DNA from 3 places in the Paenibacillus sp. Aloe-11 genome. Region 1 is predicted to be linked to each of the others. Evidence: riboswitches for the same ligand, from Rfam matches in the RefSeq annotation. Region 1 holds a riboswitch; each other region holds the start of a gene.
The links. Region 1 has a riboswitch for cyclic di-GMP ahead of WG8_RS05910 (glycosyl hydrolase). Riboswitches for the same ligand answer to the same signal wherever they lie in the genome.

Region 1 (11,664 bases):
GTATAGGCAGCGCGCTGTCTTTAGCTTGAGTACGTTAACACCGCTTTGCAATTGCTCTTTAGGGATATACAGCTCATAGTTGCTTTTGTAGTTATATGCACTGCCCGTGCCGGAAACCCCGGCGATCTGAATAATACCGGACAGCTGATGATTTGAAAATACAGCCATTTGCGGAACAGCTTTGCCCGCATCCAATATCCGTACACGGAATATCATCCCATTGGGAGGAACCTGATTCAGCGTATACTGGAGCGACAATTCGGGATTCATGGACGCATTCAAGCCGGGAGGAATATCTCCACTGCCCAGCAATACCGGGGCCGATGTATTCTCTGCTACGGACATCACTGCCGCTGCTCCATTAGCAGACGTCTCGGTAGAGGCAGCAGATGCGGAAATATTGACACTTTTTCTATCGACCAGCCCTTTAAATTCCGCCGAAGAGTCATCCCTCTGACCCAGCTTCCATACCGGACTGGCTGCCGCTACTTTATCCGTCTGCAGTTCTACGCTCCTTGAAGGCGTGTAAATCAACCAAGCAATCAGCGCTATTATTGCGATCCCAAAAAGCCCTGATAATACTGCCGTATACCTGTGGGTCAACCATTTTTTCATCATATAATCCACTCTCTCTCCTCAAAATTTTTGACCGGGAAAGAGAATCAATTAAGGAAGAAACAAAGCGTTACCGGGAACAACCGCTTTCGCTTCATGCTGACTTTCCCACATCAGACGTGCCATCGCGTCGCCTTTTTCATCATAGTATTCAACTTTTAAATCTACCATTTTCCCCGCCTGCAAGGTGATACTGCCCTTACGCTCTGTCCAGCTTTGTTTGAACCAGCTATCAATAATCAGCTTGTCGTCTACCCATACGCGGATACCATCATCGGATATCGTTGTAAATGTATAGGTCTCACTATATTGAGGCCTTATTTTACCGGTCCAGCGAACCGAGAACTGATCAGCATTCACCTTTGCATCAGCTGCAGCAGCACGCCAGTTGTAATCCAGCTTGCTATCTGTACGGACCAAAGCAGCACTACCATCCAGATTCATGTTGTTAAAATACTCACCCCGCAGCCCGTTCGCATAAACCTCATCCGGAACAGAAGGAGGAGCCGGAGCCGGGGGAACGATCACTACTGGCGGAGCCGGGATAGGATCGCTTTGCCCCCCATCCGGTATGGTCGGTACATCTGTCCCGGGTTGTTGAATGGCTGCCAATCCATTTTCCACATCATCTCGCGTCAAGCTCCTCGAATCATTCATATAATCCTGAATTTGATCCGTTGTGTTATTCTCCGAGAGCATCTTGCCCCAAGTCATGGAATACACCCATTTGGGCTGAGCCTGTAATACCTCGGAGCTTGGCATCTCACCGTGTTCCCCGATGGCAATCGGCTTATTCCCTGCCAATCCGAGCAGTTCTTCATAATGACTTTGTTTAAAATCATTGTTGTAAATGTCTACAGCCAAGATGTCCACCTTGTCATCTCCCGGATATTTAGGGGTATACGGAAAGGTGTACGAATTAGGAGCATTCGGGCTCCATACCCACAACAGATTGTTCAATTGATGCGTGTTTACAAAACGGTCATACATGATATTCCATAGCTGATTGAAATTGTTTTTGTTTCCCCACCAGAACCAGTCACCGTTCATTTCGTGATAAGGTCTCCATAAAACCGGAACACCCGCATCACGAAGCTGCTTTAACGATACAGCGACCTTATCCAGATCGGCAATGAGGAGGTTGTATTGCGTAGTGCCTGGCGTCACGTATTTATTGAACTCCGTCTGACTTACTTTCGCCTGCACATTGGCCCAAGTCAGTGGTCTACCTGGCAGTGCTTCATGAAAAGTCATCGTCACAATGCCACCGGATCTGTTCCAGCGGATAGCACTATCGACGACATTTTTACGTTGCTCTGCTTCCGTATCGGCAGATTGGCCGGAGATGGCTCCCATCTCATAGCCGTGCACACCCACATACGACTGACTGATTTTTTGGACCTTGTTACTTAGTTCATCTGGACTTTCCAAATAATCATGCTGACCGGTGATTATTTTTTTCCCCGAGATGCTGAGTAAATAGCTGTATAGTTCACGGGCCTGAGTAGAAGCGTCCGAATCAACAGGCTGTAATGCAGCGGCATTCGCCACGGACAGAGATTCACCAAAACCGACGGGCAACAAAGAAAAAAGCATAACTACGGGGAGTGCATGGCGTATCAGTCGATACAGAGGAATAAAATCGAATCTCACTTTTGCTCTTCCTTTCGGTAGCCAGGCTGCCATCCCTACGGAAGGCCCTTTAGCTTTGCGTACCTACCTTTCGACAGGGCTGCGTTTATCGTTGGAAGGAGTTTGGATTCCTTCTTACCCTAAGTATCGACTTTTTTTTACCAAAATTTAATAGGTCAAGTGCAAGAGTTTACAGATTTTCGTGCATTTTCGACAGTTCGGGCTATAAATATTCATCAATTCGTCTTTTTTTCATTTTTACGAAGAAATTTATGAAATAAATTGGTGACGAGAAATTTCATTCCAATTCATGCAAAAACGTACAATATCCTCCTCGACCAGCTCAGACCCCGTTTGCACCTCAATCAAATCCACATCGGTCACGGCCAAAATGCTATGCTTCGTTCCTTCAGGAATACGCACGACATCACCAGCCTTCACTTTGTGCAGCTTTTCATTCAAAATAATTTCCGCTTCACCACTGATAATGGTCCAGATTTCACTGCGTTTGAAATGAAGCTGGTAGCTGATATTTTTACCTTTGCGCACGCGGATTCGTTTGGTCAGCACCTCGTTGCCTTCATCGTACTTTACATAATCCACAACCCGATACTGCCCCCAACGGCGCTCCTCGTACATCGGACGCTGATCATGAGCCTTAAGCACTTCCTTAATGCGTGGACTTTCCGCCTTATTGGTCACAAGAATACCGTCGGGGCTGGCAGCAACAATGAGATCATTTGTCCCGATAATCGCCACAGGAATGTCGAGCTCGTTAATGAGACTTGTGTTGACGCAATCCTCCGTTACTACCCCTCTGCCTACTTGCTGATGGGACATTTCCTCTGTGAGCGTATTCCAGGTGCCCAGATCCTTCCAGAATCCATCATACGGAAGAACCACAATGTCCTTCTCCTTCTCGACTACTTCATAGTCAAAACTGATTTTTTCCAGAGATGCGTATTGCTTTTGCATTTCTTCATAGTTCAGCGGCAAACCCTTGGCCGCCAAGATATCAAGCAAATAGCTTAATTTGAATGCAAAAACCCCGCAGTTCCATAGAGCATTGCGTTCAATTAGACGCTCCGCCTGCTCACGGTCGGGTTTCTCTTGAAAGTGGCTCACTTCACGGTAGCCTGTGCTCCCTTGGGTGGCATCATTTTTTGGAATAATATAACCATATTTCTCAGATGGATAGGAAGGAACGACTCCAATTAATGCAAGCTTGCCTTCACTCTCCTGAAGTGTGTGCTCCAACTGGGCAACTGTAGCAAAGAAAGCATCCTCTACATAAGGATCTACAGGCAATATAGCAACAACTTCATTAGGTGAAACACCAGCAATGGAATATAGATAAGTCGCTGTCAGCGCAATGGCAGGGAAGGTATCTCTACGTTCCGGCTCAACAATGATACGTATATCCTGTCCGACCTGGCTCTGGATCATTTCGACCTGTGCTCTCCCTGTCGCAATGAACGAGGACTCAGATAATTGGTTGTCCCCCAACTGTCTCCATACCCGCTGCACCATAGATTCCGAAATCCCCTCCGGGCTCTCCAGTACCTTTAAAAATTGTTTGGAACGGGAATCATTGGACAAAGGCCATAATCTTTTACCGGAACCACCAGACAAAAGTACGAGCTTCATAACTCTCCACTTCCTCTCTATAATGTGTGGGTGATCGAATGGGGCAAGGTTGAGTAGCCCGCTACGGGCTGGATTTGATCTTACGATCGCTGTTGGACCGGGATTCATTCGATTGTATAAAATCGTATAAAGGTTTGAATCCCGGTCCAAAGGCGAACGCTCCGCTTCTCCAGATTCAAATCCATCCCTGCGCTACTCAAATATGCATCATGCCGATCATACCGTTTATTGCAAAAGGCACGACCGGACATTATTAAGTCCGGTCAGCCTGTTAGCGCTCATGCGCTCGGCGTTTGCCTGCCGTGCTTGTAAGCTTTAAATAATCGAGGCTTTGTAACGCCTCGTCGAGATTGCCTTCGGCAACCGCAATGGCGTCTTTGCGTCAGGAGCAGCATAACCGTATTTACATGGCAACCTTGCCCCATGGGAGCAGCATAGCGTATCCGCATGAGCGGCGCGGTACAGCCGCGAGGCGCTTTGATCGGAATGAGCGGCTTTAAGCCGTGCCGCTCATTCCGATACGCCCTTTCTACCTCTCCCACAAAGTGGGAGGTTAAAAATCGTGACTCCACGGCGGAAAGCAGCGGAGCGGGCCATTTGAATCTGTAGAAGCGTCAGCGTTCGCCTTTGCAGCGGGATTCTTACCTTGGAATGTTTTATACAATCCAGGAATCCCGCTGCAACAGCGGAAGATCAAATGGAACGCGTAGCGCCTCCAACACGGCCACAGTCACTTTTTAATCTATCACTTTTTAAACTTCCACCTTATCCCGATTCCACCCGCTCATCCGCGGACGACCCACGGAGTAGTATTCCAGCCCGGAGCTTTGAATCTGATTCTCTGTGAATACATTACGGCCGTCAATCAGAACAGGCTTGCGCAAAAGGGAAGCCAGCTGTACAAGGTCGACTTTTTTGAACTCTTCCCAATCTGTCAGCAAGCACACGGCATCGCTTCCTTCGGCGGCTTGTTGCGGGGAGGAGCACCATACAATATTCGGGTGATTCACACGCTCCTTGAATTTATCCATCGCAATCGGGTCATACAGCTTCACAATAGCGCCTGCCTGAATGAGCGTTTCTACAATTTCCAGCGCCGGTGCTTCACGAATGTCGTCTGTATTCGGTTTGAAGGCCAAGCCCCAAATACCGATCGGCACGCCATGCAGCTGACCCAGCGATTCACGCAGCTTGGATACGATCATGAAGCGCTGGTCGGTGTTAACCTCGACTACCGATTTTAACAATTTAAATTCATAGTCTACATTACCCGCAATTTGGATGAGCGCATTCGTATCTTTCGGGAAGCAGGAGCCCCCGTACCCGATGCCTGCTTGCAGGAAAGAGGAGCCAATCCGTTTGTCCATGCCCATACCGTCAGCCACGCAGGTTACGTCCGCGCCAACCTTTTCGCAAATATTGGCAATTTCATTAATGAATGAAATTTTGGTTGCCAGAAATGCGTTGGATGCATATTTGATCATTTCAGCACTGCGGATATCGGTCACATAGATTTTATCCGTGAACACCTGATGCAGGGTAACCATCGTTTCACGCAGCCCCGCATTGTCCAAACCAATAATCACGCGATCCGGGTGAAGCGTATCGTTGATGGCAGAGCCCTCTCTGAGAAATTCCGGAGCAGATACGATGTCGAAGGAATAATTCGTATGGTGGGACACTACGTCTTTGATCTTTTCGTTTGTTCCGACAGGTACAGTACTCTTGGTCATAATAATCTTGTACCCGTTCATCGCTTTCCCGACATCGGCAGCCGCCTGCTCAATGTAAGACAGATTCGCCTCACCGTTAGCCAGAGAAGGTGTACCTACTGCCAAAATAACGATATCCGACCGACGTACCGCATCGGCCAAATTCGAGGTAAACTCCAAACGGCCAGCTTCCAGATTCAGCGAGATCAATTCCTCAATACCAGGTTCATAAATCGGAGATTCTGCCCGGTTCAGCATGTCGATTTTATATTGCTCCAGATCGACACAAATCACCTCATTACCTTTGTGTGCAAAACATACGCCCGAGACGAGCCCAACATATCCAGTACCGATTACAGCCAGCTTCATTCCGTTCATCCTCCTTTTAGAAAGTTCACATAGGCTTGCTCTACATACTTTTTCAATTGATCCTTGAACGTATTTTCATCAAATTTACGAGCATGGGTGATGATGTCATCCACATTCCATGCATGCTGCTCGACCCTGGCGACTGCTTCCAGTACATCGTCCACCTCATGCTTGCGGAAAAACACACCGTTTACATTAGGGACAATGGTATCCAGCGCGCCTCCGCCCTGAAAAGCGATGACAGGCCGTCCGGCTGCATTCGCCTCCAAAGGCGTAATACCGAAGTCCTCTTCTCCCGGAAAAACGAGCGCCCGGCATTCTGCCATCAGCTTGTTAACCTCTTGATCCTCAAGCCTGCCGAGAAACTCAATGTTCGGGGAAGCCATGGACTCCAGTCTTTTACGGTCCGGTCCTTCACCGACAATGCGCAGCTTGAGACCGTTGCGTTTGAATGCCTCGATCGCCAGATCGATGCGCTTGTAGGACACCAATCGGGATACGATCAGGTAATAATCACCGATGCTTGCAGCACGTTCGAAACGTGACGTATTAATAGGAGGGAAAATAACATCCGCCTCCCGTTGGTAATAGTGCAGAATTCTCCGCTTGACGACGGAAGAATTGGCGACAAACTGGTCTACGTTGCGAGAAGTTTTGGCATCCCATGTTTTCAACCGATTCATGTACAGCTTGAGCATGCTTTTGAGCAGGTTGGATTTGGACTGCCGGGCCATATATGTATCGTAATCCCAGGCAAACCGCATCGGTGTGTGACAGTAACAAATGTGAAACGTATGTTTAGGTACCTGGATGCTTTTCATAAATGCGCTGCTGGAGCTTAAAACAATGTCGAAATCCCTAAAATCAAAATCACGGATAGCGATGGGATACAGCGGCAGCACTCCTTTGAAATTGGCCTTCACTCCCGGGAGGTTCTGCAGCCAGGTGGCTCTAATATCCGCATCCTTCAAGTTGCTTGACAGGCGTTCGTCGCTGAACACCGTTGTGAAGATCGGAGCCTCCGGATACATATCGTGGAATACCTCTACCACCCTTTCTGCCCCGCCCATTTGGATTAAGTAATCGTGTGCTATCGCTATTTTCATCTGAATCATCCTTTAACGCGAATGTCGGTCAGACTCCTGCCAACAAACCCTTATAGTAATGAACTATATCCTTAACCGTGTTCTCGATGACAAAATGCTGCTTGACTCGTTCCATCCCTTTCTCACCCATTTGCTGACGCTCCTGCGGATGTTCCAGCATCCAGCGGATGGCCGTCTCCAGCTTGGCCGGGTCCCCCGGTTCAATGAGCAGTCCGGTTTCACCCGACACTACAGTTTCCTTGGGTCCACCCTCATTTGAGGCAATCACCGGCAGCCCTGCCGCCATGCCCTCAATAATGACCTGGCCGAATGGTTCCGGCGTAATAGAGGTGTGGATCAGCAAATCACAGCGCTGCATCAGGCCTTGAATGTCATCGACATGTCCCAGCAGATTGACGTTATCCAGCCCGTATTCGCGCATCGTGGACTCCAAGCGGCTCTTATATTCCTCTTCACCGAACAATGCGTCCCCGGCCAGCCAGAATTTCACCCGCTTATCCGGTAAAAAGGAGCGGGCTGCTTCCAGCAAAATATGCTGCCCCTTCCATTCCGCCAGTCTGCCGACCAGTACGACGTTAAACGAGTCATCGGTCCGTGGATTTGCAGACGCATCACGAGCCGTGATGGCTTTGGCAAAAGCGGAGTAGACGACGAGCGTCTTTTTGTCCGGGGGCAGCTCCAGCGCACTCAGCGTGGATTTGGAATTGGCAATGACCCCATTGGGCAAGAAACGCGACATCAGCCGAATGCCTTTGGCTACGATTGGCTTCAGGTAAGGCGGACCAATGTGGTCACGGATGTGCCAGATCAGCGGAAGCTTTGCCGACTTGGCAGCTACTGCACCATACAGCGCGGACTTGAGCGAGTTGGTGTGAACACACACAACCTTTTCCTCGCGGAGCAAGGGCGCAAGTTTTCTGCCGTAAGCCAGCAATCGATAGGCTGCCGCAGGCGCACCCAGATTCACGGCGTTCCGCCCCCGATTACGAATCGAATCGTCCAGTGGAACGATACGCACGTCGATATCACGCTGCCTGAGCCGATCCGCCAAATCGCCCTCTTCCGCCAAAATGACAAGCGGGTCGATATGTTCCCCGATATTCGTCAGGATGTTATACAACGCGACCTCACCGCCGCTCCATCTTGCCGTATGGTCAATATAAGCCACTCTCATCATTTCGCCGCCGCCTTTCTGTCAAGAACCTGCCGGAACACATCTTCCACCTGCTCCGCTACATGTCCCCACGTATATTTGCTCAGCACATGCTCCCGGCACTCCCTTGCGTTCGGAAGAAGCTCAGGATGATCCAGCGCACGCAGGAGGCCCTGAGCGATGGCCTCACTGTCTGTTCCCTGGAACAATAGCTCGGGTCGGAATCCTCTTAAAATCTCCTTGTTGCCGCCCACAGGAGTAGCCAACACCGGCAGCCCTGAAGCCATCGCCTCTACCGTGATCAGACCGAAACCCTCCAGTGCCTGTGTCGGCACAACGAATAGATTTGAAGCCTGATGATACAGCGGAAGCTCCTCATCCGACACATAACCGAGCAGCCGAACATGGTTCTGAAGATTGTATTCCGCCACCTTGGAAGCCAATTCCTCCATCAAGGGGCCTTTCCCCCCAATCAGCAGCAGATGATCAGGATGACGCTCGGTTACCCGTCGCCATGCTTCGAGGAGCTGCAGCAGTCCCATTCGGTTAACAAGACGACGGACGGTCAGCACAATCGTCGCATTTTGTGGCAAATTCAGCCGTTCTCGCACGGCTCCCCGATTCTCTGCCGGATGGAACCTTTCTACATTCGCCGCACCGGGAATGATATGGATTTTGCTAAGCGGAACCTTATAGTGCTCATGCAAAATATCCCGAAAGGTCTCGCTCAGCACTATAAATTTGTCCGCCAAACCATAGGCCTTCATCTCAATGGATTTAGCCATTGTCGTTTTCAGCAGATGCTTGAGGCCCTGCCCTTCGATCTTCATTTCCTCTGTCCACGGGCCGTGGAAGGTAGTAACGACGGGAATCCCGCGTTTTTTCGCCTCTAGCGCCGGTCCGACGCCATAGGGGGCAAAATGGGAATACAGCACATCCACCGGCTGCTTGTCGAACAGCTCTGCTGCATATTTTTGCATGAGATCTCTGCGCTTCCAAATGGATTGCTGCTTGCTCCCAATCGAATGAATTCGGATACGCTCGGGCGCCTGCGGCTGCTCGTCAGTACAGATCAAAGCATCCAGCGTATTGCGCTCTACCGTCAGCTGCTCACAGATGGATTTGAAATACGTGTTTAGCCCCCCTGGCTGCAGGGACGGCCAGCTAAGACCCGTTGCCGCAATCCGAAAACCGTTATTGTACGACATAGCTGGTTTCTCCTTTCTGCTCGGTCTGTCCATCATCCACAATCTTTAACTTTTTTCGCCGCTTGGTCAGCTCATAATGCTTGAAGCAGACGAGAAACTCATACATCACCCAGAAGACCGCTACGGCAAAGCCTGCCACCCCCTTGCGGTATAAGCCCTGAACAAAATACTTCTGGACAAAGCGGGCAGGAGGCCGCAGCAGCAGTCTGGTAATCCGAAAGGATTTGCCTTTGTTAAATGCCGTCTCTGCTTCCAGATCCGTATACTTGTTAAAACGTGTCATATGATCGCTGATGCTGCGGAAGCCGTAATGCCATAGCACCCCGTCCAGATTGACAATCTGGGAAGAAGCTACATCCGGCATTTCATGAACAAGACTGTTCGTAATGCCATAAATACGCCGATTGTACAGACGAACGAGGTATTCGCCTTTGTTCATCCATTTGCCGAGAAAATCGCCAATCCGAAACACGGAATATGCTTTGGCCGGATCATGGAGTGTTTCCTTCACCTTCAGTAAATCTCCAAGCAGCTCTGCATCCACCACCTCGTCCGTATCAATCAGGAAAATCCAATCAAATTCCGCTTTATCGACACCAAACATGCGCTGCTTTGCATAGCCCGGCCACGGGTTGGAAAACACCCGACAGCCCAATGATTCAGCTACCTGAATCGTGTTGTCCTTGCTCCCTCCGTCAATGACGACGATATCGTCCGCAAAGGGCTTGCAGGATTCAATGGCAGCCGAGATGCGGATGCCGTCATCCTGAGCGATAATAACTACGGATATCCGATTGTCCGCGGGAACGCTAGACATGTGGTTCATTAGCGGGTGCCTCCTTCTTTATCTAACCGTTAACTGGCTTTTTCCGGATGTAGTGTGCCATTGTTGATCGGAGCCATTGGAAATCTTGTTTGGAAATAACCAGTCTTGGAATTTTCATTTTCAGAACGAATTTAACATTGCATAAAATGAAAACGAACCGTAGAATCCCCGAGGACAGCATCGCTATCCCTGCACCCGTCAAACCGTATTTTGGAACAAGTATGGACAACAATGGAATAACGAGCGCCAATCCGACACCCTGTAAAATGGTCACCAGCTTGGGCTTGCCCAGCGCCATAAATTGTTGTGCCAATACCATGGTTCCTCCACTGATAGCAACCTCAAGCACCAGAAACCGGAATACCGTAAGTGCTTGCTTAAACTCTGGACCATATAACAATGTAAATACCAACGGAGCAATCAGCGTCAGCATTAACGCGGCCAAAACGGTTACCGTCGAAGTCACGCGAAATACCCGAAACGTGATTGCCACCGCGTCCTCCTTATTCAGCCCGGAGGCTTTGGGGAAGAGCACGACAATAATCGAGGTTGAAAATACATTCACCATTCGGGCCAGACTGACTGCTACCGCATATAAACCGAGATCAGCCGGTCTGAGCAGGCCTGCAATCAGAATCTGATCAATATAGGTAGAAACCTGCCCCATCAGATCGTTGCCGTATGATCCCATACCGTAGGTAAAGAGATTTTTGAATTGTGTCCAGCTGTTCTTTATCCTTGGTTTGTACAGCCGAATCATTCGAATCGTCACACCGATATAAATCGGCAAGCCTGGTAGCAAATAGGCCAGTGCTGAGGTGTACGGGCTTATATGCCCAGTGAGAATCAGGATCACCAGACCAAGCAGCGTACTCAGCGGTACGAGATAACGAAACAAATTGTACTGCTTGTATTCCGATCGAACTTGAAGCAATGCATTATTGATTTGTGAAATCGCAATGAGCGGACACATCATCATGGAGCATTGCGCAAACAGTATGACCGATGAGGAAAAGGAGCGCAGCCAATAAGGAATCAGAAACACTCCGACGAGTGTCGCCAGGCCCCCGAACATCGTAGCGAGCAGCAAGGCGAGTCCATACAGCTTGCCCGTTTCCTCCGGTTTTTTTTTCGCATTGTAGATCAAGGCAGACGGTACACCGAAGCTCATGCAGAAGGCGAGAAACTGGGACCAGTTCACCATGGCGGTCTGTTCCCCGCGTCCGGTAGGACCCAAGAATCGGGCCGTCAGCACGCCAGTCAGCATATTCACGACGAGAATCAGCATGCTGAATATCATCGTTTTTACTGCTGCCGAGCTATTATCCTTGCTTTTGGCAAAGCGAATCACCGTAGACCATAGTGTCCGGACAGGTGCGGATAATGTTTGTAAGTT
Region 2 (11,664 bases), on a different contig from region 1:
GTTTTAAAAATGCCATTATCGCAACAGGTTCCCGTCCAATCGAACTGAAGCCATTCCCATTTGGCGGACGCATTCTGTCTTCTACTGAAGCATTGAACCTGCCTGAAATTCCGAAAAGCCTGATCGTGATCGGCGGTGGATACATTGGTGCAGAGCTTGGACAAATGTACTCCAAATTCGGTTCCAAAGTTACCATCATTGAAGGTATGGATACTGTTCTTCCTGGCTTTGACAAAGATATGACTTCCATCGTTGCTAAGAGCATGAAGAAAACAGGCATTGAAATCTTCACTGGTGCTAAAGCAGAAAGTGCGGAACAAACAGATAAAGACGTAACCGTGAAATTCTCCGTTAACGGCGAAAGCAAAGAAGTAACTGCTGATTACCTGCTTGTAACCGTTGGACGTCGTCCAAACACAGACGGCGAACTGGGTCTGGATCTGATCGGTGTAGAACTGGATGAGCGCGGAATGGTGAAAGTTGACCATCAAGGACGCACCAGCATTCCTCATATCTTTGCCATCGGCGATATCGTTGCTGGTCTTGCTCTGGCTCACAAAGCTTCTTATGAAGGTAAAGTGGCTGCTGAAGCGATCGCAGGCGAGCCGTCCGTAGTGGACTACAAATGTATGCCGGCTGTCGTTTTCACAGATCCAGAATGCTCCAGCGTAGGCTATACAGAGGCGCAAGCCAAAGAAAAAGGCCACAATGTCAAAGTTGGCAAGTTCTCTTATGGAGCAAACGGCCGTGCCGTTTCCCTGAACGCTGCTGAAGGCTTTGTGAAAATCGTAGCTGACGCAGATACCGGTCTGGTACTGGGGACGCAAATCGTAGGTCTGGAAGCTTCCAACCTGATTGCTGAGCTGGGTCTGGCGATTGAAATGGGTGCTACACTCGAAGACATCTCCCTGACTATTCACGCTCACCCTACATTGGGCGAAATCGTTATGGAGGCAGCTGAAGTCGTGCTGGGTCATCCGATCCACGCATTGGCACCACGTCGCTAATTCCATTTCATCATCTCGTTTTTGATTTTCATATATCTTCAAGAGAGGCAAGGGGCGCAATATCTGCGTTCTTTGCCTCTTTTTTTCATGTTTTAGGAATTTTCAGAACTACCATGAAAATTCAAACAGTACATGGTCAATGAAGTGTCGTACATGATAAACTAAATATAGCTGTGGTGTAGAGCGAATTTTTCAAGATTAGATTCTAGGGCTGCTAGATCTTAATTCATGTTTAAAGGAGAGAAAAGAAGTGCGCAACTATTTGGAATTGCTGGAGGATATATTAGAGAATGGAGTAAAAAAAGAGGACCGCACAGGGACGGGAACACTATCTGTTTTCGGAAGACAGCTTCGCTTTGATCTGGCCAAGGGCTTTCCCCTGGTAACCACCAAAAGAGTACATTTAAAATCGGTTATCCACGAGCTGTTGTGGTTTTTGCGTGGGGATACCAATATTTCTTATCTCAAGGAAAACGGAGTTACCATTTGGGATGAATGGGCGGATGAGCAGGGCAATCTGGGCCCCGTATACGGATCGCAATGGCGCTCGTGGGAAACGACAGACGGGCAACATATCGACCAGATTGCCAATGTCATTGAGTCGATTAAAAACAATCCAGATTCACGCCGGCATATCGTCAGTGCCTGGAATGTGGCTCAAATCGAATCGATGAAGCTGCCGCCATGTCATTTTGTATTTCAGTTCTACGTAGCTGGAGGCAAGCTTTCCTGCATGCTGACCATGCGTTCAGTAGATACCTTTCTTGGGCTGCCGTTCAACATCGCAAGTTATGCATTGTTAACGCATATGGTTGCACAGCAATGCAACTTGGAGCCGGGAGAATTTATTTGGTCAGGCGGTGATGTGCATATTTATTCAAATCATATGCAACAAGTGCATACCCAGTTGGAACGTGAGCCTTATCCGCTGCCTCAGCTGAAAATTATGCGCAAACCGGATTCCATTTTTGATTACACTTACGAGGATTTTGTTTTTGAGAATTACGAATACCACCCAGGGATCAAGGCGCCTGTCGCCATCTGATTAGAGGGGATGGAAAGCAAAGGAGGGGGACAGCATAAGTATTTCGATGATATGGGCTATGGCACAAAATGGTGTGATCGGCCGGGATAACCAGCTTCCTTGGCGTCTCCCAAGAGACATGGCCTTTTTCAAGGAGCAAACGATGGGCAAGACTGTACTCATGGGGCGCAAGACGTGGGAGTCCTTTGGAGGAAAAAGCCTGCCCAACCGACGCAACGTGGTTTTGACCCGAGATCAGAGCTACCGGGCAGAAGGGGCGGAAGTGGTTCATTCACTCGAGGAGGGACTCCAATTGGCTACAGAAAAGGAACTGATGGTCATCGGGGGAGCGGAGATTTATTCACTGTTTTGGCCACATGCCGATCGGCTGATCGTGACCCGAATTGAGGAGATTTTTGAAGGGGACACCACTTTTCCTGAGCTGGATTGGGATGGCTGGCATATAGTCAGTGAGATTCCTGGTATTAAGGATGAAAGAAACCCGTACAACTACCGTTTTGTCATTTATGAGAGAACAAAATAAGAATGGGAATCATTTGACCTCACCGATTTGAAAAATTAATGAACCATATAAAAAATCCTTTTGGCTGTTGATGCAGAAAGTTGCATAAGTTTTCATTACTTTTGCGCTGTATTGTGATACAATAAATCAAATTCAACGAGAACAGACCCTTTCATGATACAAACAGACAAATTCGAATTTGACTCAAATTCTGAATGGATGGACGGGGTTCATAAGCGAAGAGATGGGGGAACGTAACATGTCTACACCAACTGGATTTATGGAATACACACGACAGCTTCCTATAGACCGGGACCCGGCAGAGCGTATTAAGGATTGGGAAGAATTCCATAAGCATATGTCTGAAGAAGAGCTGCGTACCCAAGGGGCACGTTGTATGGACTGCGGAACTCCTTATTGTCATACAGGGATGGATATGATGGGAGCGACTTTAGGCTGCCCGGTTCATAATCTTATTCCGGAATGGAACAATCTCGTATATCGTGGTTTATGGAAGGAAGCGCTAGATCGGCTGCACAAAACGAATAATTTCCCGGAATTTACAGGCCGCGTCTGTCCTGCGCCATGCGAAGGCTCCTGTACAGTCGGTCTGATCGGACAGTCTGTTACCATTAAGACAATTGAGGAAGCTATAATCGAAAAAGGTTTTGAGGAAGGCTGGGTTGTCCCTAATCCGCCAGAAAAGCGTACAGGCAAACGAGTGGCTATTGTCGGCTCGGGTCCGGCAGGATTGGCTGCTGCTGCTCAGCTTAATAAAGCAGGGCACAGCGTGACTGTGTATGAGCGTGCGGATCGTGTGGGGGGATTGCTGATGTACGGAATCCCTTCCATGAAGCTGGATAAGAAGGTTGTACAGCGTCGTGTGGATTTGCTGGAGGCTGAAGGTATCCAATTCATCACAAATACGGAAATTGGCAAAGATATTCCTACTGAGCAGTTAATAGCTGAGTATGATGCAGTTGTACTATGCGGTGGATCTACGAAGCCGAGAGAATTCAACATTGAAGGCAGCGATTTGAATGGTGTTCATTATGCGATGGATTATTTGAATGGCACCATCAAAAGCTATTTGGATTCCAACCTTGAAGATGGAAACTATTTGTCCTCCAAGGATAAGGATGTTATTGTAATCGGCGGCGGTGATACGGGTTCGGACTGTGTAGCTACGTCTCTGCGTCACGGTTGTCGGAGTGTCACTCAATTTGGTACGCATGCTAAAGCTCCTTTGGAACGTGACCCGATTGCCAACCCTTGGCCACAATTTCCGAATGTGTACTCTCTTGATTATGCACAGGAGGAAGCAAAGGCGTTGTTTGGGGAAGATCCGCGTGAGTTCTCCATCATGACGACTAAGTTTGTAGGTGACGAGAACGGGAATTTGAAAGAGTTGCACACCATCCAAATTCAACGTATTGTTGATGAAACAGGGCGTAAAATCTATCAACCGATTCCAGGTACAGAGCGCGTATTCCCGGCACAGATTGCACTTATTGCGATTGGATTTGATGGACCTGAGCAAACGATCGTAGAGGAAATCGGTTTGGAAACGGACCGTCGCTCCAATGTTAAAGCACGCTATGGGAAATATGTTACGAATGTGGAAAAGGTTTTTGCTGCGGGTGATATGCGCCGCGGACAAAGTCTTGTCGTGTGGGCTATTAATGAAGGTCGGGAAGCCGCGCGTGAGGTTGATAAATACCTCATGGGTGCTACCGTTTTGGTGTAAACCTAGCTCTATCATTACGGATCGAGTCAAAGCTCCATCTTCGGATGGGGCTTTGTTGTGTTTACAGGCTAGTGGATAGCATGACGCAAAAGAGAATAATATGTGATTTAAGTTTACGAAATTTTTCTGAATCGAATGTGATTTCATGGTATGTAGAGAGTTGTTACTATTTTGTTATTGTTCTGTTATTATAATGTAATTAAAGTTGACAAATAAATTAAATTATCTGAATGTTTATTAATTATCTACAGTGATCATAACATAAAATCCGAAGAAAAGTGCAACTTTTTTATTGAATTATGAAATTATTTTACGATAAAAAGAAAACATTTAATTTATATGTTAGATAAATTAACTCAAATATGACTCATGCCGTCTTGTTGTGCAACTTTTAGGAGTTTTTTTACATATCCTTTTCAAGCTTCGCAAAATCATAGCCTGAGAGAACAATGATATCTATGGTATAATACACGTATATTGTTGAAGCGTTAGACTAAATGAATTTACAAAGGAGCTTTCGCCCGGGAGAAAGCTCCTTTTGCATGAGGCCATGCTACCTGTGTTTCCTGTACATCTATATGTATGATTTGTTGAAGGAAAACAGAAGGCCGTCAGGAAGGAATGGAATATGAATGAAAACGTTGATTATTGCTGAAAAACCGGATATGGGCCGGACGATTGCTGCTGTTATGGAGCCGCGTGCTAAAAATAACCGCACTTATTTGGAAGGGGAGAAATACATTGTAACCTGGGCAATCGGTCATTTGCTGGGCCTGGCTGAGCCGGATGCATACGATGCCAAGTACAAACGATGGAATATTCAGGACCTGCCCATTATCCCTGAGCAGTTCAAAATTGTACCGAATCCCAAAACAAAGGATCAGCTGAAAATGATTGGTGAGCTGGCCAAACGCTGCAATGCCATTGTCAATGCATGTGATGCCGGGCGGGAAGGGCAGTATATTTTTGCGTTGATTCAACAGCAGTTGAAGCTGCGCCAGCCAGTCAAGCGGCTATGGATCTCAGATTTGACAGCAGAAAGTATTGCGACAGGTTTTGAACGGCTGCGAGATGCTTCAGAGTTTGAATTTCTGACTCAGGCTGCGCGGGCACGAAGTGAAGCGGACTGGCTGATCGGTATGAACGCCTCCAGAGCCTTCACAACACGACATAACACGCTCCTGTCGGTAGGGCGGGTGCAAACGCCTGTGCTGGCATTGATCCATGATCGGGAGAAGGAAATTGAAGCATTTCAGTCTCAAACCTTTTATGATGTATGGGCCGAGTTTAAGCAAGATCAAATCAAGTACAAAGGGACATGGCAGGGGGATCGACTGACCAAACCCGAAGAAGCTGAGGAGATCGCTGCAGCGGTTCGCGGCAAAGCGGGCAGCATTACCAAATATGATACGAAGCAGACGAAGGAGTATCCTTTTAAACTGTATGACTTGACGCTGCTGCAACGCGAGGCAAATGCTAAGTACGGTTATTCGGCGAAAAAAACATTGGATGTGGCACAGGCTCTTTATGAGCGGCATAAGGTTATTTCTTATCCGCGTACCAACTCCAATTATGTAACAGAACAAAATATAGACGGGATGCACAAGGCGCTGCGTATGTTGGGCACAGGCCCTTATGCTGAGCTGGTACAACAAGCAAACCCTGATTTGGTCCATAAACAGAATAAATCGGTCTGCAATCCGTCTCGTGTTGAGGATCACCATGCTATTTTGCCAACGTTAAAAAGACCGGGAACGCTTAGCAAGGAGGAGCAAAATATATATGACCTGATTATTCGCAGGTTTTTGTCCCATTTTTTCCCTCCCGCTGAATATAAAATGCATACCGTGATGACACAGGTGGACAAGCATCTATTTAAAACAAGTATCAAGGAGCTTCTTTCCTTAGGATGGAAAGTGGTTTTGAGCAAGGCTGACCAGGATAAAGGTAAAAAGAGCAAAGCAGCCAAGAAAGAGGAAGAAGAGGAGACGGATGAGTGGACGGACAAGAAGTTTGAAATCGACGCAGGTCGTCAGGTGGATTGTATTCGTGCCGAAATGAAAGAAAAGGCGACTCAGCCGCCTAAAAGCTACACAGAGGGCACATTGCTGAAAGCGATGGAAAGCGCGGGCAAGCAGATGGAGAATGAGGAATTACGCGAGGTCATGAAGGATGCCGGATTAGGTACGCCTGCGACACGTGCGGCCACCATTGAACGATTGAAGAAGGTCGGCTACATTGAAATGAAGGGTAAAAAGATTCTCATTACGGATAAGGGGAAAATGGCCATTGAGCTGATCCGTCATGCAGGCGTCGATTTGTTGGCTTCTCCGGAGATGACGGGACAATGGGAACGCCGTCTGCATCAAATTTCCAAGGGGGAGGCAGCCCAGGAGAAGTTTATGGACAATGTTAAAAGATTTACGTTGTCCATCATTGACAAGGTGAGGCAGCAGCCACCGGCTCCGGCCAATGCTTTTGGCGAGGAAGCGAGGGGCAAGCGTGCGGGTGGCAAGGGAAGCACTAGCGGTGCAGGCGCGAGTGGACGCACCGCTGCCAAAGGGACGCGCGTTCCAGCAGGGCGCGGTAGCAGCGCTGGAAGCGCAACGCCGGAGCGTGCCTCGGACGCGGCAGCTTCTTCAGCCGCAGGATTAGCGCGCGGCTCCTCCAGCGTGCCGTCAGGCGCTTCAGCGAGCCGACGGGAAGCTCTGGGCAGCTGCCCGCGCTCCAATTGCGGTGGAAGCATTATTGAAGGCCGCAAGGGGTACGGGTGCAGCCACTACAAGCAGGGCTGCGGTTTTGTTGTCTGGAAGGAATATGCTGGCAAGCAGATTACGGAAACCATGCTCAAGTCTCTGTTGACGAAGGGACAGACGCAGTTGTTGTCTTTTAAGCGTAAAGATGGATCGACCGTCAAAGCGCGAATTGTGCTGAATGAACCGGGTACAGGCCAACTTAGTGTTCGTGAGGAAATTTGATACATTCATAGCTATAATTTATATAAAATTATAATAATAACTTTTTTTAGTCGTCGTCAGATGACTTCTGAATTTCATCAGGAGTCATCTTTTTTTATGCCCACTGTTGTGCCCAATTAAGTTTTAGCAAGATTACGCATCCTAAAAATACCCACTAAAATCGAATAATTAACATTAGATTAAACATTTGTAAGCTTCCGACCGATAAAATAAAGAGAAGTTTATGCAAAACAAATTTTTCCAGCTAGTTTATAAACACTCTATGCGTTGCGGAACGCGATTGTTTGACATGAAAATTTCTTTACAGGAGATGGTGGAAGAATCGTGGAAACGAAAATGGTAAATGTGACAGACTCAACGCAATTACGCAAACTGGGCAACTCGGATTTAAAGCTGTCACCGCTTGGGCTTGGCTGCTGGCAGTTCAGCAACGGAAAAGGGATGGTCGGGAAATTCTGGCCAGCGCTGCGTCGGGAAGATATACGGCAAATTGTTCAGACTAGTTTAGAAGGTGGAATTAATTGGTTTGATACTGCTGAAGCATACGGTGGCGGACAGTCTGAGCAATTGCTGGCTGGCGCGTTAAATGAGATTGGAGGGCCGCTCGCGGAAGAGGCAAATATCGCTACGAAATGGTGGCCGGCCTTTCGCACTGCAGGCAGCATCACAGCAACGATTGATGAACGTATTCACCATTTGGCTCAACGGACGATTCACCTTTATCAGGTGCATTCGCCTTACTCCTTTTCTTCGGTCGGCGCGACGATGAATGCGATGGCTAAACTGGTCGAGCAAGGTAAGATTAAATATGTGGGTGTAAGCAACTTTTCCGCGCAACAAATACGTGAAGCCGATCGTGTGTTGCGTGAGCACGGCCTACGCCTGGTTTCGAATCAAGTGAAATACAGCCTTCTTGACCGGAGAATCGAACAAAACGGAATTCTGGACACGGCCAAAGAACTCGGTGTGGCGATCATTGCCTACTCCCCGTTAATGCAGGGGATCTTAAGCGGAAAATTCCATAAAAATCCGAATTTGGTCAAGTCAATAAAGGGTCCGCGCAAGTGGACGGCGGCATTCCGGGATTCGGGGCTGCAGAGATCGAAGCCACTGATTGAAACGCTGGAACAGTTGGCCCAGCAATATAATGTGACGCCAACGCAGATTGCCTTGAATTGGCTGATTAACGCCCATGGAGAGAACGTATTTGCGATACCTGGGGCTTCAAAAATACATCATGCCCAGGAAAATGTGAGGGCGATGCAGTTTACCTTGACAGCAGGAGAGATTGAGATGATCAGCCACGTTTCCAACCAAGTGCTGAGATCGAAGTAATCGTGGTTAAAACATTACTCTTCCGAAGATGCCCACCAATTGCTCCACTCCCTATACACCTCACGTCGCCAATTTTGGCAAAACATCGAATGCGAGAGAAGCTTTGGAATATCATTTTTGTCGTAACCTGATAAAAGATTAAAGGATATCACATCAATTTTTTAAAATAAAGTAATTATTATGAGTGAATATACAATTTATTAGTCATTGTGAAATGATACCATAGATTGTTGTTTGTCAAAGATTTTGACTATATCTTGTGGTTATCTAATCGATAATTGCTCCTTTACACACATTTTAAAAACTTAGAACTAATTGACAAAATGAGATATTTTCATTATTGTACAATTGATTAAATTTATTTCATATATATTCCATATTAAAATAATATACTAAATGCTTCACAATTCATCATTCAAAAGCTAAACCGCTAAAGTTGTCCAGGTGGACATCTTGGAATGTTGGGGGTGGGGATGAAGTATTTCGCGAAGCAGATAACAACGTATTGTAAATATAATTCCAGGTAAAAGGTTCGGAAAAAAAACGAACTGATAACAAAGCTTACCGCATTGTGGCGCCGGAGGGGGACCTGAAGGCGTGGATACAGCGGTAGATATACTTACTTATTTCCCGTTAATCGTAAACACCTCGAAAGTGGTGGACACAAAGCCATGGGTCTAAAGCTGGATTCAACAGCCATGATTGCCAGGTTGCCGAAGGAAACCGGGCGAAGTCTGCTGCCTGTTCCTGTACTTTTTATAGGGGAACAGGCTTTTTTTATTTGTAGTGGGAAATCGTTTGGGCATATGGAGTAGAACGCATGAAATGCTTAACAACAGGAGGAAATTTTATGGAAACGAGCATGATAACTATTAAGGAGTATCCGTTAAGCTCCTATCAGAAAGACATATGGTTCGAACAGTGCATGTACCCTGAAAAACCTATTTACAATATTGGTGGGTATGTTGAGATCAAAGGAAACCTGGATACGGCTATCATGAAGGAGTGCTTGCAGTTACTAATCAGCCAGAATGATTCTCTTAGTGCCCGTTTTATCGATAAAAAGGGAGAACCTTATTTAACATTCCTGCCGGAAGTTGAATATGAAGTTCCGCTATATAATTTTTCGATGAAGGAAAATGCAAATTCTTTTTGCATCGACTGGATGAAAAAGGAATTTTTAAAGCCTTTTCAATCAGATAGCTTTTATTTTCAATTTGATTTATTGCAAGGCACCCTGAATACCTATTTTATTTTACTTAAAGTTCATCATTTGGTGATCGATGGATGGGGATTTGCTCTCTTAATCAATCAACTCTTTGACAATTACAATAAACTCGCACAAGGAATTGGCGAAGTGAACAGAACTGTCTATTCCTATGCTAATTTTATCTCCGATAATCAGGATTATCTGAATTCTCCGGCCTTTTTAAAAGACAGGGAGTTCTGGAAGAACAAATACCAAACCATTCCCGAGCCTCTATTGAGCAGAGGAGTGAACTTCGATGATGGTGATTCCGCTTGGAGTGATCGGCAAACCTTAACGATAAACAAGACCTTATACAATCGAATGATTGAATTTTGCAAAGAGGAAGGGTGTTCGTCGTTCCACTACTTTTTAGGCATACTGTTCCTTTATTTCAGCAGGGTTTGCAATCGGAACGAGATGGTGATCGGCGTCCCGGTTTTTAACCGGGGCAAAGCGAGATATAAGCAGACGATGGGACATTTCGCCAACGTGCTGCCGCTGCGGATCAGCCCTGAAGAAGATCTAAGCTTTAAAGAGCTGATAAAGCGCATCAAACGTGAGCTTATGCAATGCTATCGACATCAGAAAATGTCCTTCGGTGAAATTTACCGGGCAGTTTACGAGAATAGCCATGAGAAAGGAAAACTGTTTGATATATCGCTTTCTTTCGAAGAACAGGAAAACAGAGAATCATTGATCGGTACAGCAACCCAGATTGTAAGCATGCCGCATCATCATGAAAGGAATGCACTTAATCTCTTTATATGGGGACAAGAAGGTAAAACGGATGTAGCCGTTAATTTTGACTATCAGATACAGGCTTTTGAAAGATTCATCCCCATTGAGAATGTCGTTTCCCACTTTGAATATTTATTTGCTCAAGCCATGGAACAAAGTGAAACTCCTATTTCACAAATCGAAATCGTGCCGGAGGAAGAAAAGGATGTGCTGCTCCGCGATTTCAATCGCACGGAGGCGGAGTATCCGAAGGATCAAACGATTAATGCGTTGTTTGAGGAACGAGCGGAGCAAAGAGCAGATCATCCGGCTTTAGTCTGGGGAGAGCAAACACTGACCTACCGGGAACTGAACGAGCAGGCGAATCGGCTGGCCATCATCTTGAGAGAGCGTGGAGTGAAGGCGGATGATATCGTCGCCATCATGATGGAGCGTTCCATGGAAATGGTCATCGGCATCCTGGGCACGCTCAAAGCGGGCGGAGCCTACCTGCCGATCGATCCGAACTATCCGGAGGAACGGATTCACTACATGCTGGAGGACAGCGGCGCGTCCATGCTGCTGACGCAAAAGCATCTCCGGGACAAGCTCACTTATCACGGCCCGATCATGGATGTGGCTGGCGAAGAGTTGAAGCATTTAGAACTGGATGGCCATGCCAATCTGCAACCTGTTAACAAGCCGGAAGATTTGGCCTATATCATCTATACCTCAGGTTCCACTGGGAAGCCCAAAGGGGTCATGGTAGAACACCGGGGAGTCATCAACCTTTGGCATTTCTTCCAGGAACAATGGGGGGTGAACGGATCGGATCGGATGCTGCAGTTTGCCAGCAGTTCGTTTGACGCTTCGGTCTGGGAAATGTTCACGATTTTACTGGGAGGCGGAACGCTTTATCTGGTTTCGCGAGATATTATTAATAACCTGAATGAGTTTGCGCGCTTTGTCAACGAAAACCAAATTACGATTGCGTTGCTACCGCCTACCTATCTGGCGGGGATAGAACCCGACAAGCTGCCGGCACTGAAAAAACTGGTGACAGGTGGATCAGCGATCACCAAAG
Region 3 (9,724 bases), on a different contig from region 1:
TGCGGAATCGGAATACCTAACGGATGACGGAACAATGCGGTGACGGCGAACCAGTCCGCCAGCCCCCCGACAAGTCCTGCCTCAAAAGCACCAGCCAACAAACGAGCCCAGCCATATTGCTGGAAGGGCAACGTAGCTGCAAAGCCCGCCCCCAGAATAACGAGCGACCAAGCCGCTGCGGTTTTCGTATTTTTTGATTTTCCCATCCTGTAATCCTCCAAACTGACTGTCGAGTAAATAAAGCACTATACCTGTATTACCCATCATAACATTGCCTGTGTGATTTCCAAAGTGAGGCGCGCCTTAAATGATCTGATTTTTTGCGTAATTTTTTATACATATATCCTCTTTTTTACATTCATGTTTGTGAACAACATCACAACACTGGGACCAAAATCTTATTTTCAATAATAAGACTTACGAACCATTTTGGTAGAACAAAGTCCCAAATTTCTTAAAACGAAAGGAGAAGTGAACAGGAAAGTTGAATGGGCATAAGATACCTTTTTTAGCATCATTCCGGTATTTAGCCTCAGAAAGGATTTGATCCATGATATCCCCAGATTCTTTCAACATTATTCGACTTTTACAAAGCTCACACACATAATTTGCTATTTTACTATATGGACATATTCGATGTGATAAAATAAAATTTTATAAATAGGAAATCATGTTTAATCAGCCATTATATATTGATAAATCAAACTATGATAAGCTTGATAAAATTGCTTCTTTGTAAAGGAATTGGATATGACAACAGACCAAAAAAACAACAAAGGCCTCTGGAACGGCGATCCGGTCGTAATTGTACGCACTCCCTCCGCTTTTGCCAAGCAATCCCTTTTATATATCCAGGAAATAGGCTACTTCCAAAAATCATCTGGTTTTACGATGGAAAGGAAAGAACTTACCTCCTTTTTGCTTGTTTTTACGTTGTCTGGTAAGGGAGAATTACTGTACCGGGACAAGAAGTATATTCTAAATCCGTATGATTTGTTTTTCATTAATTGCAAGGAATATGTGCAATACAGCACCTCCGGCCATGAATCCTGGGAGTTTATTAGTTTATACCTGTATGGCAACCTGATCGAAAATTTTTACGAACAATTTACCAAGTATAATAAACCCGTATTATCCATGCACAATCCATATGCTATATTGGACAAGCTGCATGCTCTGATTTGCGGGCAGTCTGACAGAAGCCTTTCCGCCGAACTGCTAACGTCCAGACTCATTGCCGAAATACTGACATGCATTTTGCAGCATCCCTACGATCGTCCGCATGTGAATGCAGAAACGCTCAGCGAAGTACGTCGGGTGCAGCAATATTTGGATGAGTCCTACAATGAACGTATTACGTTGGACTCGCTGGCAGACATGTTCGGATTAAACAAGTTTAATTTGGCTAAAAATTTCAAAAAGCAAATTGGATTCTCACCTATTGATTATCTCATTAATGTCCGCATCACCGCTGCCCAAACCTGGCTTAAAACCAGTGGCATGTCCATTGTAGATATTGCGAGATACGTAGGGATTCCCAATACGAGCCATTTTATTAATCTGTTCAAGGAACATGTAGGAGAAACTCCTCATTCCTTCCGTAAAAAATGGGGAAACCGTTCCAAGCTATAAAGAGAGGTCACATAAATTCAGTTTGATAGACGATAGACGTACAAGCTATTCACGATAATGGCAAAACTGTCGAAAGGCAGTGACGCAAAGCTATAGGGCCTTCCTCCAGCGGATGGTAGCCAGCCACCGAAATGAACGAGCTTTTTATTATGTCTTTTTTACATAAATCTACAACAAAATACTATGCCTCTCTCGAAGAAAAGCCCTGATCGCTAAGATCAGGGCTTTTTTCTGTTGGGATAGTCATGCCAACCTAGCATGCTGAATATACTAATCTCGGAAGCATTGCCATATTACAATGAATAGGAGAATGACTTGGAGCATGGGAACAAAAATAAATGTTATGATCATTGCCTTATTGCTCATTATCCAAAGTTTTTTCAGTGCAACGCTGGCTTACGCAGATACTCCAGCCCCCGAACTGCCGCAAAGTGCTGTTGTCGATCCCACACAACCCATTACGGATGCAGTATACGGCGTCCCAAATCCTGAACCTGCCATGGAGGCTCCTTCCGACACGAGCCCTATCGTTCAGGCAGCAGCAAACGCTGAACCTCATGCTGCAACGGCTCCACAGAGCATACTAACCAAGCTGATCCTGACGGATGAAGCGGGGCGAGTCATTGACGCGGTATATAACCCCGGCAGTCAACTGGATATCGGATCAGCCATCCAACTGGGGTATGAATGGGAACTTCCCGACAATACCTACAAAGCTGGAGACACCTTCACCTTCCAATTACCGGAACAGTTTGTCATCTACACGGATATCTCATCTCCATTGGTAACCACCGACGGAACCGTAGGCAGCTTCACCGTAGATCGTCAGGGCAAGGTTATCATGACCTTTAACCAATATGTAGAGAATCACTCCAATGTCAGCGGCAAGCTGCAAATCAAAACCGAATTCACCAAGGAAACGGTAAAAGGCAGCACCGAGATCATCATTGCGATTCCGATTAAAGGCGGGGTCCAAACGGTCATCGTGAATGTCAAACCCCAGTCAGGGCCAACCCTGAGCAAACAAGGGAAACCCGACGGCACCAATCGGATTGACTGGACCATTGATGTGAACAAGCAGCTAAACACCGTAAAGCATGCCCTCATCACGGATCCCACTCCTTCAGGGCTGGAGCTCATCAAAGACTCTGTTCAACTCTATCATCTGCAAGTCAATATCGACGGCTCCACCGTCGTTCGAGATCCTGTGAACACGAGTAAATATGCCATTGAAACGGATCAGGCCGGGACAGGATTGGTGATTCGCTTTCAAGACGAGAGCATTAGTACTGCCTATCAGATTCAATACTCCACCCGCATTATGGGCGACGAATCTCGTTTCTCCAACACAGCGACTCTTTCAGGAGATACGATAGAGAACGTTTCTGCTACCGCCACTGTTCAGGTGGAGCGTGGTGAATTTTTGTCCAAAAAGGTTGAAAAATATGATCATGCCACACAAACACTCTCGTGGGCCATAAAATATAATTTCGGTGAGAAAAAAATCCCCGAGTCCCAAGCTCTCTTGATTGATCATTTCAACAAAACTCAAAAATTGCTGCCAGGCTCACTGAAGGTATTTAAGGGTAACACCTTGGAGGAGCTACCTGCTTGGGCGTACACCGTCATCCCTGTCGACTATCCTGACCGAAACGGCTTCAAGCTTCAATTCAACTTTGACGTAGATTCAGCCTATACGATCCGATATCAGACCCAAGCCAGGGGCCGTGTCTATGAAAATGAAAAAATCACAAACATCATAACCTCCGATGGAACCGAAAAGAGCGTATCGACGGAAATCACAAGCGGAGTCATGACTAAAGCGTATGACACACCCAACTACAACACCAAAATCATACCTTGGGTGATTACCATGAATACCGATCTATACACCATGAAAAATATTGTCATTCGAGATGTATTTCCTAACGGCGGCCTGGCCTTGCTGCCGAACACGCTGAAAATTCAAAGCGTTGACAGAACAACAGAGCTGCACGCGCCCACAGATTATGAACTGGTTCCGCTATCACAGGATTACAAGCAAGGTTTTACGCTCATTTTTCATAAAACTATTCAGCAAGCATACACGATTAAATATTCAACCACCTATAATAATGACTGGAAAACGGATACGAGTAAGCCTGAGTTTCGCAATAGATCCACTATAGAGTATCAGTATGAAAACGGGGACACCTCATCGTACGAAGTAGAATGCCCGATCTGGCCAGACTTTATGACACAACGGAACGGGGCCAAGCAAGGAAGCTATAATGCAAACTCCAAGCTCATTACATGGGACATTAAAGCCAACTACAATCGCAAGGCCCTGAACCATGCCGAAGTGAGAGATCCCTTGCTGCAAGGCCAGAAGCTAGTGCCCGGCTCCATAAAAATATACGATATGACCTTGCTAGGATGGTGGGATGGCGTACAAAAAGGAGCTGAAATCCCGGCAGATCAATACACCATCATCCCTCCCTCAGAGCAAAATGGTCAAGAATTACGTATCCAATTCAAAAATAAGATGCAGACCCCCTACTGGATTACCTTTCAAACTTCACTGGAAGGGGAATTGATCGAAAAGGAAATCCGCAATAAAGCCCTGCTGCTGGATGGAGAAAAAACGGTCTCAGAATGGGCAGCCCAAGTCACGATCCCTCATGGCGGGGAATATGTATCTAAAGCGGGAACACAAAATGGAAACAAGATCGACTGGAGCATCCGTATCAATGAAGGACAGTCACATGTGTCCAACGTCAAAATTATAGATCAGCCCAGCAGCAATCAGATACTAATCGAGGATTCTTTTCACGTATACGCTACAACCATTGCCGCCAACGGAAATACCGCCAAGGGCACCGAGTTGATCAGAGATCAAGATTACAAGCTGTTTATCAAGACCGACGCCCCAGGTCAGCAAACTTTTGAGCTTGCTTTCGCCAAGGATATTTCCTCTGCTTTTATCCTTGAATATCAATCATTCATTAACGCTGAGGACAAAGCCAAGGTGAGCAACAAGGTTTCCTTTGAAGGAGATCGCCTGACGACAGAGCTGCGGGAGACTAGTCAGGAAATTATCGTGCGTACGTCTTCCGGCTCCGGTTCCGGCGGGGGCATAACCGAAAGCCTTGAGCTGACCAAGGTGGATCAGGATAGACCTGACAAGGTACTACCAGGAGCGCGGTTTGCACTCTACGATAAGGCCCAAAAAAGAGCACCGCTCATTCAGACCACCAATGCGGACGGCAAAATTGTCTTTTCCTCCTTGCTGCATGATGATTACATCCTGGAAGAGCTGGCAGCACCGGAGGGCTATAAAATAACCAGGAGCAAGCTTGAGATTAGAATAGACGGCACACTCCAGCAAAGCTCCAGTATGAAGCAGATTGTCATCACCAATAAAAAAGAAAAGAAAAACGAGCCTGACCCGCCAGTAGATCCCGGAACTCCGACAGAACCCACAAAACCTACAGAACCGGGAACGCCTACCCATCCGGGAGGCCCAGGTAAAAAACATGACGATGATCCGGAAATACCAGATACGCCGTCAATAAACGTTCCTCCGTCACAGCCCGAGCTTCCGAAGGACATAGTCCCTCCACAGGAGGAGCCTGCACCTGTACCGCCGCCAGTGGATCAGGATAAACCCAAGACTCTGCCCGTGCCACCAGTCGTCTTGCCACAGCAAGATCCATCGCCTCCGCCGACTCCTACAGCGACGAAAGACGATCCCAGACCTAAGGCTCACCCCAAAGTTCCGGGGAAACAGCCGGAAGATCCAGAGGATACACCTGAGGTACACCAACTACCTCAAACGGGAGAAAGCAGCCCCGCTCCGTTCTATTTGACGGGTATAGCCATGATTCTGTGGGGTGTATTTTTAAAATTCAGAAAGACAAACAAAAAATAAAAGTGATGATCTGCCCCAATTTTCGGCTCATTCCATTTCCGTTGGAGTGAGCCGGGAAATGGGGTGTTATTTCACAAATATTGCATATCTGCACATTGCTTAGGGGGGGCGAACTTGCTGAGGCTGCGCAAACTTTCCTACGCGTTTATCTTCTTGGGCATACTCTTGGTCTTGTTTCCTAAAGCCACGGAATGGAATGAGGATCGAGAACAGCATGAGCTATTATTAAAGGCAGCAGAGCTTCCACCCGAAAAAAAAGAAGCGGCATTAAATCCCCAGCTTGCGGATAGCTATACTCGATTGTCTACTCGGTTTACGGAAGCTTCGATCAGCGAAGCACGGCATAGCATTTCCCCGGCCTCTGCTCCCGTCGCAAATGCCGATGAACAAACTCCGATAGCTACCATTAGCATAAGCCGTATTCACTTGAAGCTGCCTGTACTGGAAGGCGCAACTCGACAAAACATGAAGCATGCGGCTGTACATATGGCGGAAACGGGGACACTGGGACAGGTGGGAAATGCCGCGATTGCTGCTCATCGGGCTCGTACTCCCGGGCGGTTATTCAATCGGCTGAATGAAATGAAGCTCGGGGATGAGATCGTTGTTAACACTCAAGGGGAGCAATATGTGTATCAAGTCTATAGCATTAAGGTGGTCGATCCTACGGACGTGTCTGTTCTGAAGAGCTTCAAAAAGCAAAAGCTGCTCACCCTGATTACATGCAACCCTCTTGTAGCCCCCACTCATCGTCTCATTGTTCAGGCTAAACTAAGCACCTGAATTTAAGGCAACTTCATGAATACCTAAGTTCATGAATGCCTCAACCTGCGAATAAAAATAAATCAGGCGGGTGATTCCTGTTGAGATACAGCAATACACCCGCCCAATATGCACATCAAGATTCAGTTTTATTTTTGGCAATCAGCTTGAAATCATCGAAGTGGAATCCCGGTGCAACAACACAGGTTACCAGTACAGGCTCATCTCCAAGCGGCCGCGCCGTTTGCCATACCGTACCTGGTACCAGCGCTTGCGGATGCTGTCCGGCTTCCACGTCGGGACCGACGATAATGACAGTTTCTTCACCGGGCTCTTCTCCGCTTCCACCCAGCTTCAACTCCACAGGACTCCCGCTATGATAAAGCCACAGCTCATCTGAATGCACAACATGCCACTCAGAGAACTCGCCCGGATGCAGCAAGAAATAAGTCGACGAAGCTGCAAAGCGCGGACCGGAGTATATATCCGGCAGCACGGGTTTTGGAATTTGAAAATGAGCCTTCCACATCTCTTTGTACCAACCGCCTTCCGGATGGGGCTCCATGCCCAATGCCGTTACAAGCGGTGAAATAGCTTTCGTCATTGTACTAACCTTCCTTTACCCTAAATTCCTTCCTCCCTACTGTAAAACATAGCGTTGCTTTTGTCACGTTTCTCCCTTCGCATGTCGAACATCATTATTTTATGTCAAATTTAATAACATTAAATTGTGAATATTCACTCGATTTCATCATATAAACTAGTAACGAAGTATACCAATAGATAATTAACGTAAACTTTTATGACATAAAATCTTGTTTTTTATTGTAAACTTATAGTATCATGAGAGGAAATTTTGAACATTTAATAGAGCTTGATCATGTCAGTACGTCTACCAAGCTAAGTATCCAAGCCTAAAAGGGGTGAGCTCTCTGATCCAGTTTCGCAATGTAAACAAACATTACGGTCACTTCCATGTACTCAAAAACATCAATCTTCAGATTAAGGAGGGCGAGGTGGTCGTGATCATCGGCCCCTCCGGCTCAGGTAAAAGCACCCTGCTTCGCTGCATCAATCGTCTGGAGACGATATCGGATGGGGAACTGATCGTCAACGAAATACCTGTACATGACAAAAAGATTGATATCAACGCCTTCCGCCGCAATATCGGGATGGTGTTCCAGCATTTCAATCTGTATCCCCACAAAAAGGTGATTGAGAACATTGTACTTGCACCCATGAAGGTGCTGGGTATCTCCAGGGAAGAAGCTACCCAAACAGCTATCACCTATCTGAAACGTGTCGGCATTGAGGAAAAGGCACAGAGCTATCCCGCTCAATTGTCCGGTGGGCAGCAGCAGCGGGTTGCAATCGCCCGCGGGCTCGCAATGAATCCAAAAATTATGCTGTTCGACGAGCCTACTTCAGCTCTTGATCCCGAAACCATCGGGGAGGTACTGGATGTCATGCGCTCGCTCGCCCATCAGGGTATCACAATGGTCATCGTCACGCATGAAATGGGCTTTGCCCGCGAAGTGGCGGATCGCGTGATTTTTATGGACAAAGGACAGATTTTGGAAGACAGTCAGCCTGCCGAATTTTTTCAGAATCCGGGTGAAGAACGGGCTCGCCTGTTCCTGAGCCGTTTGATTCATCATTAAACAGACTACCAATGTGGCGTAAATCGAAAGGGGATCGTTCTAATGAGAAAAGGATTTCAATGGAGTGCTTTGGTACTGGTAGCCGTATCCTGTCTGCTCATCTTGGCAGGCTGTGGAGGCAAGCAAGAAGCGGCAACGCCGGGGAATGAGACGGCAGCGGCCAACGGGCTGGAAGCAATCAAACAGCGCGGCAAGCTGGTCGTGGGTGTAAAATACGATACCAAGCTGTTCGGTCTGAAAGACCCGGCCAGCGGGAAAGTAGAAGGCTTTGATATCGACATCGCCAAGGCTGTAGCCAAACATATTCTGGGCGATGAAACCAAGCTTGAATTAAAGGAAGTCACGTCCAAAACACGCATCACCTTGCTGCAAAACGGGGACATCGACGCTATTATCGCAACCATGACCATTTCCGATGAACGTAAAAAGCAGGTCGATTTCAGCGACGTCTATTTTAACGCCGGGCAATCTCTGCTCGTGAAAAAAGGAAGCCCCATCACCGGACTGGAGTCTCTGACCCCTGATACCAAGGTACTCGCCGTTAAAGGCTCTACCTCCGCCAAAAATATCCGCGAAAAAGCACCTAAAGCAACGATATTGGAGTTCGAAAACTATCAGGATGCTTTCAACGCCCTCAAGGCAGGCAAAGGGGAGGCGTTGACCACCGATAACTCCATTCTGCTCGGTATGCAGCAGCAAGACCCGAATTATACGCTTGTAGGCGGGAACTTCACAGAGGAACCTTACGGCATTGCAGTGAAGAAGGGACAGCCTGAACTGCTGCAAGCCATTAATGATACGCTCAAGGAATTAAAAAGCAGCGGTGAATACGATAAGCTCCACGAGCAATGGCTTGGGGTTAAACCCGAATAATACTCTTGTGAAGGAGCCGCAGGTTGCGTGCTCCTTCCTTTCTTTCTGCTGTACACCACACCAGGAGGACAATTTCATCCACCCCCGGATACCCCATAGCTTTTGGATAAGGAGGTAAATGCGCAGATGCTTACTTTTGATATCAACGTACTTTTCGATCATGGCGACCGTTTCAGAGAAGGCTTGCTTCATACCGTCCAAGCCAGCGTGATTGCCTTGATTGGCAGCTTTGTTCTGGGAGCTGTCATCGCCATCCTTCGAATTGCGCCTTTTAAATGGCTTAACTGGATCGGCACCGTCTATGTAGAGGTTATTCGTAATATCCCGCTGCTCATCGTGGTGCTGTTTTTTTATCTCGGGCTTCCCACTTTGGGCATCCCTTTGGACGGATTTGTATCTGGAACACTTGGATTGACCGTGTACACAGCCTCCTTTATTGCGGAAGCCATACGTGCCGGTATCCAAGCTGTTCCCAAGGGTCAATTTGAAGCGGCAAGGTCCTCCGGGCTGAACTACAACCAGACGATGATCAGCATTATTTTGCCGCAAGCCATCAAAGTCGTACTGCCTGCGATTGGCAACCAATTCATCAATCTGGTCAAAAACTCTTCCGTACTGGCCATTGTAGCCGGACTGGACCTGATGTATTACTCGGATCTGATTAACTCGGACACTTTCTTGCCCATCACAGTCTACGCCATCACGGCGTTGTTGTACCTTACACTAACGGTTCCGCTCAGCTTTCTTGTACTGTACATGGAGCGACGTCTGTCCAAAACATCCTAAGGAGGGAAGCCTGCATGGATTTCAGCGGATTGTTTGTATGGCCTAATGTGCGCTTTATACTGGAGGGCTTCCTGCTAACGCTGGAGGTCGCCATTTACTC

Region 2: linked by a shared signal. The riboswitch ahead of WG8_RS12875 (non-ribosomal peptide synthetase) and the one ahead of WG8_RS05910 (glycosyl hydrolase) in region 1 are both predicted to bind cyclic di-GMP.
Region 3: linked by a shared signal. The riboswitch ahead of WG8_RS02285 (LPXTG cell wall anchor domain-containing protein) and the one ahead of WG8_RS05910 (glycosyl hydrolase) in region 1 are both predicted to bind cyclic di-GMP.

Annotation. Positions count from the first base shown of each region.
Region 1 covers NZ_JH601048.1:208,715-220,378, reverse strand. Annotated here, with positions in the region: gene WG8_RS05915 (hypothetical protein) at 1-618, opposite strand, end outside; gene WG8_RS05910 (glycosyl hydrolase) at 667-2,268, opposite strand; cyclic di-GMP riboswitch class I at 2,282-2,362, opposite strand; gene WG8_RS05905 (sugar phosphate nucleotidyltransferase) at 2,518-3,894, opposite strand; gene WG8_RS05900 (UDP-glucose dehydrogenase family protein) at 4,647-5,975, opposite strand; gene WG8_RS05895 (glycosyltransferase) at 5,981-7,081, opposite strand; gene WG8_RS05890 (glycosyltransferase family 4 protein) at 7,110-8,258, opposite strand; gene WG8_RS05885 (glycosyltransferase family 4 protein) at 8,255-9,442, opposite strand; gene WG8_RS05880 (glycosyltransferase family 2 protein) at 9,429-10,268, opposite strand; gene WG8_RS05875 (lipopolysaccharide biosynthesis protein) at 10,291-11,664, opposite strand, start outside.
Region 2 covers NZ_JH601055.1:133-11,796, reverse strand. Annotated here, with positions in the region: gene lpdA (dihydrolipoyl dehydrogenase) at 1-1,007, shown strand, start outside; gene thyA (thymidylate synthase) at 1,258-2,052, shown strand; gene WG8_RS12895 (dihydrofolate reductase) at 2,087-2,575, shown strand; gene WG8_RS12890 (glutamate synthase subunit beta) at 2,814-4,301, shown strand; gene WG8_RS12885 (type IA DNA topoisomerase) at 4,934-7,279, shown strand; gene WG8_RS12880 (aldo/keto reductase) at 7,604-8,614, shown strand; cyclic di-GMP riboswitch class I at 9,243-9,332, shown strand; partial or broken gene WG8_RS12875 (non-ribosomal peptide synthetase) at 9,465-11,664, shown strand, end outside.
Region 3 covers NZ_JH601043.1:17,159-26,882, reverse strand. Annotated here, with positions in the region: partial or broken gene WG8_RS27720 (DUF445 family protein) at 1-155, opposite strand, end outside; gene WG8_RS02290 (AraC family transcriptional regulator) at 751-1,632, shown strand; cyclic di-GMP riboswitch class I at 1,682-1,763, shown strand; gene WG8_RS02285 (LPXTG cell wall anchor domain-containing protein) at 1,955-5,542, shown strand; gene WG8_RS02280 (class D sortase) at 5,657-6,325, shown strand; gene WG8_RS02275 (cupin domain-containing protein) at 6,441-6,908, opposite strand; gene WG8_RS02270 (amino acid ABC transporter ATP-binding protein) at 7,228-7,965, shown strand; gene WG8_RS02265 (transporter substrate-binding domain-containing protein) at 8,008-8,838, shown strand; gene WG8_RS02260 (amino acid ABC transporter permease) at 8,965-9,624, shown strand; gene WG8_RS02255 (amino acid ABC transporter permease) at 9,639-9,724, shown strand, end outside.